One region of the Citrobacter sp. VF227 genome, then DNA from elsewhere that is predicted to be linked to it. Evidence: predicted binding sites of a transcription regulator. Region 1 holds the regulator's gene; each other region holds the start of a gene.
The links. The regulator LexA, encoded in region 1, represses DNA repair genes until DNA is damaged. The targets are predictions, from matches to a motif close to TNCTGTATGTACATACAGNA.
Positions count from the first base shown of each region.

Region 2: a site for LexA is predicted at 1,441-1,460, ahead of metR (HTH-type transcriptional regulator MetR). Genes of this name have one in related genera too.
Region 3: a site for LexA is predicted at 1,513-1,532, ahead of dinB (DNA polymerase IV). Genes of this name have one in related genera too.

Region 1 covers NZ_JBRFVF010000009.1:46,406-49,687, forward strand. The annotation lists gene plsB (glycerol-3-phosphate 1-O-acyltransferase PlsB) at 1-1,221, opposite strand, end outside; gene ACU8YC_RS20765 (diacylglycerol kinase) at 1,393-1,761, shown strand; gene lexA (transcriptional repressor LexA) at 1,871-2,479, shown strand; gene dinF (MATE family efflux transporter DinF) at 2,550-3,282, shown strand, end outside.
Region 2 covers NZ_JBRFVF010000013.1:60,164-63,445, reverse strand. The annotation lists gene metE (5-methyltetrahydropteroyltriglutamate--homocysteine S-methyltransferase) at 1-1,374, opposite strand, end outside; gene metR (HTH-type transcriptional regulator MetR) at 1,492-2,445, shown strand; gene ACU8YC_RS23130 (carboxylate/amino acid/amine transporter) at 2,333-3,232, opposite strand.
Region 3 covers NZ_JBRFVF010000002.1:1,005,880-1,009,161, forward strand. The annotation lists gene pepD (cytosol nonspecific dipeptidase) at 1-389, shown strand, start outside; gene dinB (DNA polymerase IV) at 441-1,496, opposite strand; gene dpaA (peptidoglycan meso-diaminopimelic acid protein amidase) at 1,894-2,634, shown strand; gene ACU8YC_RS12250 (class II glutamine amidotransferase) at 2,605-3,282, opposite strand, start outside.

The sequences.
Region 1 (3,282 bases):
CTGAATGGTCATCGACAGCGTGCCGGTTTTCGGGTCGAGCAGACGACCGGTACGTGAACGGCCGCCTTCGACAAAATACTCAACCGAGTAACCGCGGCTGAACAGCTCGCCCAGGTATTCACGGAAAACGGTGGAGTAGAGCTTATTGCCCTTGAAGGTACGACGAATAAAGAACGCGCCCAGGCGGCGGAAAATCGGACCTGCCGGCCAGAAATTCAGGTTGATACCGGCAGCGATGTGCGGTGGAACCAGCCCCTGATGATACAGAACGTACGACAGCAGCATATAGTCCATATGGCTGCGGTGGCACGGAACATAAACGATTTCATGCCCATCGTGCGCCAACTGACGTACACGTTCCGCATTATGAACGTTAATCCCCTGATACAGACGGTTCCAGGTAAAGCCCAGAATTCGGTCCGTGAGGCGGATCATCTCGTAGGAGAAGTTGGCGGCAATCTCTTCCATCAGTGCAATGGCATTTTGCTGTGCTTTTTCGTGGGAGATTTTTTTACTGCGCGCTTCATCTTCTACCGCGCGAGCGATCGCTTTTGACGCCAGCAGCTTATTAAACAGATCCTGGCGGGCAGGGAGGCGAGGGCCAACCGCGGCCAGACGCTGGCGAGCAAAATGCATACGCGCCACGCGTGCCAGTTTCTGAGCGATTATCTTATCCGTACCGTGTTCATCCGCCATACGACGCAGGGAGACTGATGGGGAGAAACGGACAAAACTGTCGCGACCCAGCCAGGACACAGCAAAGAATTTCTGTACGCCGTTCAGCATGCGCAGCGGCGGATTGACTTCGCCTTTTTCGCGTCCTGGCGCACGGCCAAACATCACCGAAACCGGCACCATCTGCACATCCAGGTCTGGATTGCTGCGATGCAGGTCGAGATAGTTATGGAACAGCTTGATGGACTCTTCTTTCGGCGTGTAATAGGTGAACACGCGCGGGCCGCCGTGAATAAACACGTAGCGCGGCAGCAGAGTCCCGTCTATCTCCAGCGGTTCCAGGGGATCGGGGAGATCGTGCACCAGACATTGGGCACGCAGCGTCAGCAAGTCTGCTTTTGAATTGTACGGTAGGACGTACATAATGGGACGAGACGTATCGAGTCCCAATTCCGGGGCAGGTTCTGCCGGAATAGACTTGCTTTTTACCAGGATGCTTAATGGTAAATTCAGTAATTTGTAGTAAATTCGTGGCCAGCCGGACATAAACGATGTAAAGCCTCTGGTTAATAATGCAAATGCGCTGCAAGGATATCAGAAAGTTTAGTGAATTTCTGTGGTATCCCGTCATACTTCGCGCTGCTTTGCCACCCCCTGAAACAAACGGGGTAACGTTACAATGACATTGACGCTAATAATGTAAAAAGGTTCTTTTTGATGGCCAATAATACCACTGGATTCACCCGAATTATCAAAGCTGCAGGCTATTCCTGGAAAGGTTTTCGCGCCGCATGGATCAATGAGGCGGCATTCCGCCAGGAAAGCGTTGCCGTACTGCTGGGCGTAGCTATCGCCTGCTGGCTGGACGTCGATGCGATTACCCGCGTGCTGTTAATTGGTTCCGTGATGCTGGTGATGATCGTTGAAATCCTCAACAGTGCGATTGAGGCGGTGGTTGATCGCATAGGCTCTGAGTATCACGAACTTTCCGGCCGGGCGAAAGATATGGGTTCTGCGGCGGTGTTGTTGTCTATTTTCGTTGCTCTGATCACCTGGGGCATTCTGTTGTGGTCGCATTTGCGATAAGGATTCCACATCTTCATAAATCTCCTGCTTTTTGTGCAGTTTGCGGTTCCAAAATCACCTTTAGCTGTATATACTCACAGCATAACTGTATATACACCCAGGGGGCGGAATGAAAGCGTTAACGGCCAGGCAGCAAGAGGTGTTTGATCTCATTAGAGATCACATCAGCCAGACAGGTATGCCACCGACGCGTGCGGAGATCGCGCAGCGTTTGGGGTTCCGTTCCCCAAACGCTGCTGAAGAACATCTGAAAGCGCTGGCGCGTAAAGGTGTGCTGGAAATTGTCTCCGGTGCATCGCGTGGTATTCGACTGCTGCAGGAAGAAGAAGAAGGATTACCGCTTGTCGGTCGTGTGGCGGCAGGCGAGCCACTTCTGGCGCAGCAGCACATCGAAGGCCACTACCAGGTCGATCCCTCATTGTTCAAACCGAACGCCGATTTTCTGCTGCGGGTTAGCGGTATGTCGATGAAAGATATCGGTATTATGGACGGCGATTTGCTGGCGGTGCATAAAACTCAGGACGTGCGTAACGGACAGGTTGTTGTTGCCCGTATCGACGACGAAGTCACGGTTAAGCGCCTGAAAAAGCAGGGCAACAAGGTTGAACTTCTGCCAGAAAACAGTGAATTTAAACCTATCGTTGTCGATCTGCGCGAGCAAAACTTCACCATTGAAGGGCTGGCGGTAGGCGTCATTCGTAACGGTGAATGGCTGTAATCATGTATTAATACTGTGGCGCATTCTGCGCCACAGCTAGTTTTCACTTCTTTTCATCAGGCTTTCCTGTATGCCTTTCTTTACCGCCTCTGATAAAGCGCTCTGGCACCTCGCCTTACCGATGATCTTCTCCAATATCACCGTTCCCTTGCTGGGGCTGGTGGATACTGCTGTGATTGGTCATCTGGACAGCCCGGTCTATCTTGGCGGCGTTGCTGTCGGGGCCACGGCGACCAGTTTTCTCTTTATGCTGCTTCTTTTTTTGCGCATGAGTACCACCGGTCTTACCGCGCAGGCATTTGGTGCGAAAAATCCACAGGCGCTGGCGCGCGCGCTGGTACAGCCGCTGATGCTGGCACTGGGCGCAGGGGTACTTATCGCGCTGTTTCGCACGCCGATTATCGATTTAGCGCTGCATATTGTCGGGGGAAGTGAACCTGTACTTGAACAAGCCCGGCGTTTCCTTGAAATCCGCTGGCTCAGCGCGCCAGCCTCGCTGGCGAATCTGGTGCTGCTCGGCTGGTTGCTGGGCGTGCAGTATGCGCGAGCGCCGGTTATCCTGCTGATTGTCGGCAATATTCTCAACATTGCGCTCGATTTATGGCTGGTGATGGGTCTGCATATGAACGTGCAGGGTGCGGCACTGGCAACGGTGATTGCTGAATATGCCACACTGCTTATCGGTCTGATGATGGTGCGCAAAGTCCTGCATATGCGCGGAATATCGCTGGCAATGTTGAAACAGGCGTGGCGGGGCAACTTCCGTCGTTTGTTGGCACTCAACCGTGACATCATGCTGCGTT
Region 2 (3,282 bases), on a different contig from region 1:
GCGATAGTTACCGGCATCCAGGTTGCCTTTTTTGAAGTCCAGACGCAGGCCGCGAATTTCCGTGGTTTGCGGGAATGAGCCAATAGTCGTGGTCGGCCATGCCGGCAGATTAAAACGGGCACGTTGTGCCTCGGCGCGAACCGGGTAAGCGTTGGCGCGCTGGCTGTCCTGGGCGGTGATCGCCGCCAGACGTTTTTCCACTGCGGCGTTGTGGACGCGGGTAGAGTGACGACGAGCCTGAATTGGTGCGCTCCACGCCACAATTGCCGCCGTATCACCACTGTTTAGCGCATCGCGCAGCAGCGCCAGTTCGCCACATTTTTGCAGGGCGAAAGCAAACCAGCTCTTCACTTCCGCATCAAGGCGGGTTTCCACACTGAGATCGATGGGGCTATGCAGCAGAGAGCAGGAAGAGGCCACCCACAGATTACGTTTTCCGACGATATCTTTAATTTGCGCATATTTCTCACTGAGGTCGGCGCGCCATACGTTGCGCCCATTCACCAGACCCGCTGACAGCAGCCAGTCGGCAGGCAGATGCTTGTGCAGCTCGGCGACATCATCTTTACCATGCACGAAGTCAACGTGCAGCCCCTGTACCGGCAGCGCGGTAATGGTATCCAGATTCGGCGTGACGCCTTCAAAATAGGTGGTCAGCAGCAGCTTCACCTGGCCTTGCAGGGCGTCATAAGCCGGTTTAAAGGCATCCAGCCACGCTTGCGGCAACTCCAGCACCAGAGCCGGTTCATCGATTTGCACCCACTCAATACCCCGTTTTGCCAGCTCTGCCAGCACCTGCTGGTAAACCGGCAGAATATCGTTCAACAGACTCAGGCGATCAAACTGTTCGCCCTTCACTTTCCCCAGCCACAGGTAAGTTACCGGCCCCAGCAGCACAGGTTTCACCTTATGGCCAAGCGCCAGCGCTTCGTCTACTTCATCCAGCAGTTGCGTCCAGGTCAGTTTGAACTGCTGACCTTTGGTGAACTCCGGTACCATGTAGTGATAGTTGGTGTTAAACCATTTAGTCATTTCTGCCGCCGCCGCTGGCTCACCGGTCGGTGCGCGGCCACGACCAATGCGGAATAAGGTATCAATATCAACCGAACCGTCTTTGTTCTGATGACGAGCCGGAACGTTGCCGAGCAGCAGGCTGGTGGTCAGAACATGGTCGTACCAGGCAAAATCACCTACCGGCAGCAGGTCAACACCCGCCAGCTTCTGCTGATCCCAATGGCGGGCACGCAGCTCGCGGCCAACGGCCAGCAATTCTTCACGGGAGGAATTTCCCGCCCAGTAACTTTCTTGCGCTTTCTTCAACTCGCGACGAAGGCCAACACGAGGGAAACCGAGGGTGTGATTAAGTATTGTCATTATATGCCTCTTATTTAATTTGCAGGTTTTAGCCATCCAGATGTTTACACCGCTATATTTCGCAAGTACTGTATATTCCTCAAGCGCAATTTGTTCATGCCGAAGTGAAGGACTTTCATGATCGAGATTAAACACCTGAAAACGCTCCAGGCGTTGCGGAATAGTGGTTCGCTGGCAGCCGCCGCAGCGACGTTGCATCAGACCCAATCCGCCCTTTCTCACCAGTTCAGCGATCTGGAGCAGCGCCTTGGCTTTCGACTCTTTATCCGTAAAAGCCAGCCGCTGCGCTTTACGCCGCAGGGCGAAATTTTGCTGCAGCTGGCAAATCAGGTGTTGCCGCAAATTGGCCGGGCACTGCAGGCCTGCAACGAACCGCAGCAAACCCGGCTGCGAATCGCCATTGAATGCCACAGCTGTATCCAGTGGCTGACGCCCGCGCTGGAGAATTTTCGTGCCAACTGGCCGCAGGTGGAGATGGACTTTAAATCCGGTGTAACGTTTGATCCGCAACCGGCGCTACAGCAAGATGAGCTGGATCTGGTATTAACCTCCGACATTCTGCCGCGCAGTGGACTGCACTACTCACCGATGTTCGATTTTGAAGTCCGCCTGGTACTGGCGCCGGATCATCCGTTAGCCAGCAAAACGCAAATCACACCGGAAGATTTAGCCAGCGAGACGCTGCTTATTTACCCGGTGCAACGGAGTAGACTGGATGTCTGGCGGCATTTCTTACAGCCTGCGGGCGTGAGCCCGTCGCTGAAGAGCGTGGATAACACCCTGCTGCTGATTCAAATGGTTGCCGCCAGAATGGGTATCGCCGCGTTACCACACTGGGTGGTGGAGAGTTTTGAACGCCAGGGCCTGGTGGTGACCAAAACCCTGGGCGATGGATTGTGGAGCCGACTGTACGCCGCCGTGCGTGATGGCGAGCAGCGGCAGCCGGTCACGGAAGCGTTTATTCGCTCAGCGCGGAATCACGCCTGCGATCATCTGCCGTTTGTGCGGAGTGCGGAACGACCCACTTTCGATGTACCCACAGTGAGGCCACTATCACAGCCGCGCCAATGATGAAGCTTGGCCAGTGAGGCTGTTGATGCCAGATAGCCAGGTTGACCAACAGCCCGGCTGGCACATGCATATTGTTCATGATGCCCAACGTACCTGCATCCACTTGGGTCGCACCGTAGTTCCACATAAAGTAACCAATGCCGGACGCCGCCACGCCAAGAAATACCAGGATACCCCACTGTAGCGTAGTGGTAGGCATTTTCTGCGCATTGCCCAGCATGAACCAGGCCACGACAGCCACCATAAAGGCCCCCATGTAAAACCAGGCAAAAGCGTTATGCTGTGGCATTGGGCGGGTTTCCATCAGACGCTTATAGCCCACCATACCGATGGCAAAACTAATGTTGGAAAGCTGCACCAGCAGCAGGCCAGTCCAGAAGTGGCTGGTTACCTGATCGTAACGAATAATCCCCGCGCCAATCACCGCCAGTAACGCACTGAAAGCGTAGCTCCAACGCAGACGCCGCCCGCTCATCAGGTCATAAATCAGCGTGATGTAGAGCGGCGTCAGCACGGTGAAAAGCAATAGCTCTGAAACCGTCAGATACAGGTAGGCGTGAAAACTCAGCATATACATAATGCCAAGCTGCATGGCCCCCACCAGCATATACAGCGCGATTGTTTTTACGCTGTGCCCACGGGTACGTAAAAACGGCAGGAAAACCAGCGCCGCGAGTCCAACGCGCACCAGCACTGCAAAATAGCTATCGACATGACCAGCAAGGTACTCGCCAAACAGGCTGAAGGAAAAGGCCCACAAAATAGTGGTAATGATGAGTAGCGCCACAATGGATGTCTCTTAGAACAGGGAACATCCATTGTAGCGGAGAGTTTAGT
Region 3 (3,282 bases), on a different contig from region 1:
ATGTCCAGATCCACTGCCTGGTACGTTCGCTGATCGACAGCGGTAAAGACTACGTGGTGAGCATGCTGGATTCACTGGGTAAACTGGCTGGCGCCAAAACTGAAGCCAAAGGCGCGTATCCAGGCTGGCAGCCGGATGCAAACTCTCCGGTTATGCACCTGGTTCGTGAAACCTATCAGCGTCTGTTCAATAAAACGCCGAACATTCAGATCATCCATGCTGGTCTGGAATGTGGCCTGTTCAAAAAACCGTATCCGGAAATGGACATGGTTTCCATCGGGCCAACCATCACCGGTCCGCACTCCCCGGATGAGCAGGTTCATATCGAAAGCGTCGGCCACTACTGGACGCTGCTGACTGAACTGCTGAAGTCTATTCCGGCGAAGTAAATCTGCGTTAAATGCCGGATGGCGCTGTGCTTATCCGGCAATACATGTATGTCACAACCCCAATAACAGCTGCCTTTCTATTTGTGGATCCAGCAGCGTGACGTGTAACCCCACCAGCCTCACACCTCGCCCTCCCCGACGTGCTTCCCAGGTTTTGTGTGCCGTCGCAATTAAGTCGTCTTTATTTAAGCGCGGCCAGACATGCTCCTGAGTGGTCTGCTGAAAATCATTAAACTTGAGTTTTATTCCCTGGCGGGCGATCAGGAGATCCGGCTTAACCTTTGCCAGACGCCGTTCCAGTTCGGGATAGAGCCGCTCAATAATCGCTTCACACTCTGACCACTGATGAATATCTTCCGCCAGTGTCCGCTCGACGCCGACGGATTTGCGCAGCCTGTCGCTGTTGACGTCCCGCTCGTCAATTCCCTGACTGCGCTCCCACAACACGCGGCCAAACTTACCAAAACGTTTGAGCAGCGTAGCCAGATCGTATTTTTGAATATCTTCGCAGGTACGCAATCCCATCGACTCCAGCTTAGCGGCGGAGACTTTACCGACGCCAGGAATTTTCCCCAGCGGTAACGTTTTGAGAAATTCAGGGACATCAGCAGGGGTTATCACATATTGCCCGTTGGGTTTATTAAGATCGGAGGCGATTTTTGCCAGGAATTTAACCGGCGCAATCCCCGCAGAGGCGGTTAGCTGTAGTTCATTGAAGATCGTCTGGCGGATCTCCTGGGCGATCAGCGTCGCGGAGCCGTGGCAGTAAACGCTGTCGGTGACATCCAGATAGGCTTCATCCAGCGAAAGCGGTTCAATCAGCGAGGTATAGCGGGAGAAGATCGCCTGAATCTGGCATGACGCTTCTTTGTATGCCTCATAACGACCGGGTAACAGGGTAAGATGCGGGCACAGCTTTAACGCCATTCCGGTTGGCATTGCGCTGCGCACGCCAAATTTACGCGCCGGATAATTGGCTGTGCTGATAACCCCGCGGCGTTCACGACTGCCGCCAATGGCAATGGGAATGTCACGCAGGGCGGGATTATCACGCATTTCCACCGCCGCGAAAAAGCAGTCCATATCGACATGTATGATTTTGCGCATGACTCACCTCTCACAACACTGTTTAAGTATACAGTATTTTTGCGACATGAGAAGTCAGTTCCTCTGCAACGTCAGTGCGTGTCCATTCATCACAAAGCGCGCATCACACAGATAACGCACAAATTGTCCGTCGCGTACACACGCTCGCGCAGCGTCTCATTTAACTCATGAGGTTCGGTGTACCATAAAATTCGCTAACCCACAAAATACGCCACGCCTGACAGACTTTAAGCACAATTTTCCGTATAAAGAAAATCTAAAGTGTAAACGCAGCACGAGAGACTTGCGAAAAACTCTCTGGGTGATAATGTGAGCGCTCCAGATCCAGATTTATCCGATTTGGGGACTCTTTTTGCCGTCCTGGCGTGTGTAATCGTTTTATCAAGGAATAAGTAGTATGCGTAAAATCGCATTTTTTCTTGCGATGCTTTTATTGCCGTGCGTTTCGTTTGCCGGTTTGCTGAGCAGCAGCAGCCCGACTACGCCTGTCAGCAAAGAATATAAGCAGCAATTAATGGGCTCCCCTGTCTATATCCAGATCTTTAAAGAAGAGCGAACGTTGGATCTGTACGTCAAGATGGGCGAACAGTATCAATTGCTCGACAGTTATAAGATCTGCAATTATTCCGGCGGCTTAGGGCCGAAACAGCGTCAGGGTGATTTCAAAAGTCCGGAAGGATTTTACAGCGTACAGCGCGGACAGCTGAAACCGGATAGCCGCTTTTACAAAGCGATTAACATTGGTTTCCCTAACGCCTACGACCGCGCACACGGTTATGAAGGTAAATACCTGATGATTCACGGTGCCTGCGTTTCCGTCGGCTGCTACGCGATGACCGATAACGGCATTGATGAGATTTTCCAGTTTGTCACCGGTGCGCTGGTGTTTGGGCAGTCCAGCGTGCAGGTCAGCATTTATCCGTTCCGTATGACCGACGCCAACATGCAGCGCCATAAATTCTCGTATTACAAAGAGTTCTGGTCACAGCTAAAACCGGGATACGATTACTTCGAACAAACGCGTAAGCCACCAACAGTTTCCGTCGTAGATGGCCGTTACGTTATCAGCAAGCCGTTGAGTCACGAAGTGGTCCAGCCGCAGCTGGCATCAAACTACGCGCTCCCCGAGACAAAATAATGCCCACTCGCCTGGCATAATCTTTTGCCAGGTTTCATTGCCGGTTAACGGCTGCGTGGCAATCACGGTGACCACATCATTGGGTGTGGTCTCTGAGCTAAAATCGATTTCCACATCCTGATCCAGCAACGTCGCTACACCAAATGGCGCACGCCGGGTGATCCAAAACAGGTTAGTCGAACAGAAGGCCATCACATAACGCCCGTCAGACAGCAGCATGTTGAAGACCCCCTTCTCTCGCAGTTCTCCTGCCAGCACCGCGATATACTTAAATACTGCCGTCATATTGCCAGGCGTGCGTGGATAGCGCTCAGTCAGCTTATGCAGTAGCCAGCAAAATGCTTTTTCGCTGTCGGTTTCCCCGACCGGACGGAAATTACCGGTTTCCAACGATTTATAGCCGCTGAGCTGGCCGTTATGAGCGTACGTCCAGTTACGTCCCCACAGCTCTCGCGTAAATGGATGGGTATTTTCCAGTGCTACTTCGCCACGGTTCGCCTGACGAATATGGGCAATCACAGAACAGGATTTGATGGGATAGTCTTGTACCAGTTTGGCGATAGGCGAATTAAAGCTGGGTTGCGGATCTTTAAACGTACGGCAGCCCTTACCTTCATAAAAAGTAATCCCCCAGCCGTCTTTGTGCGG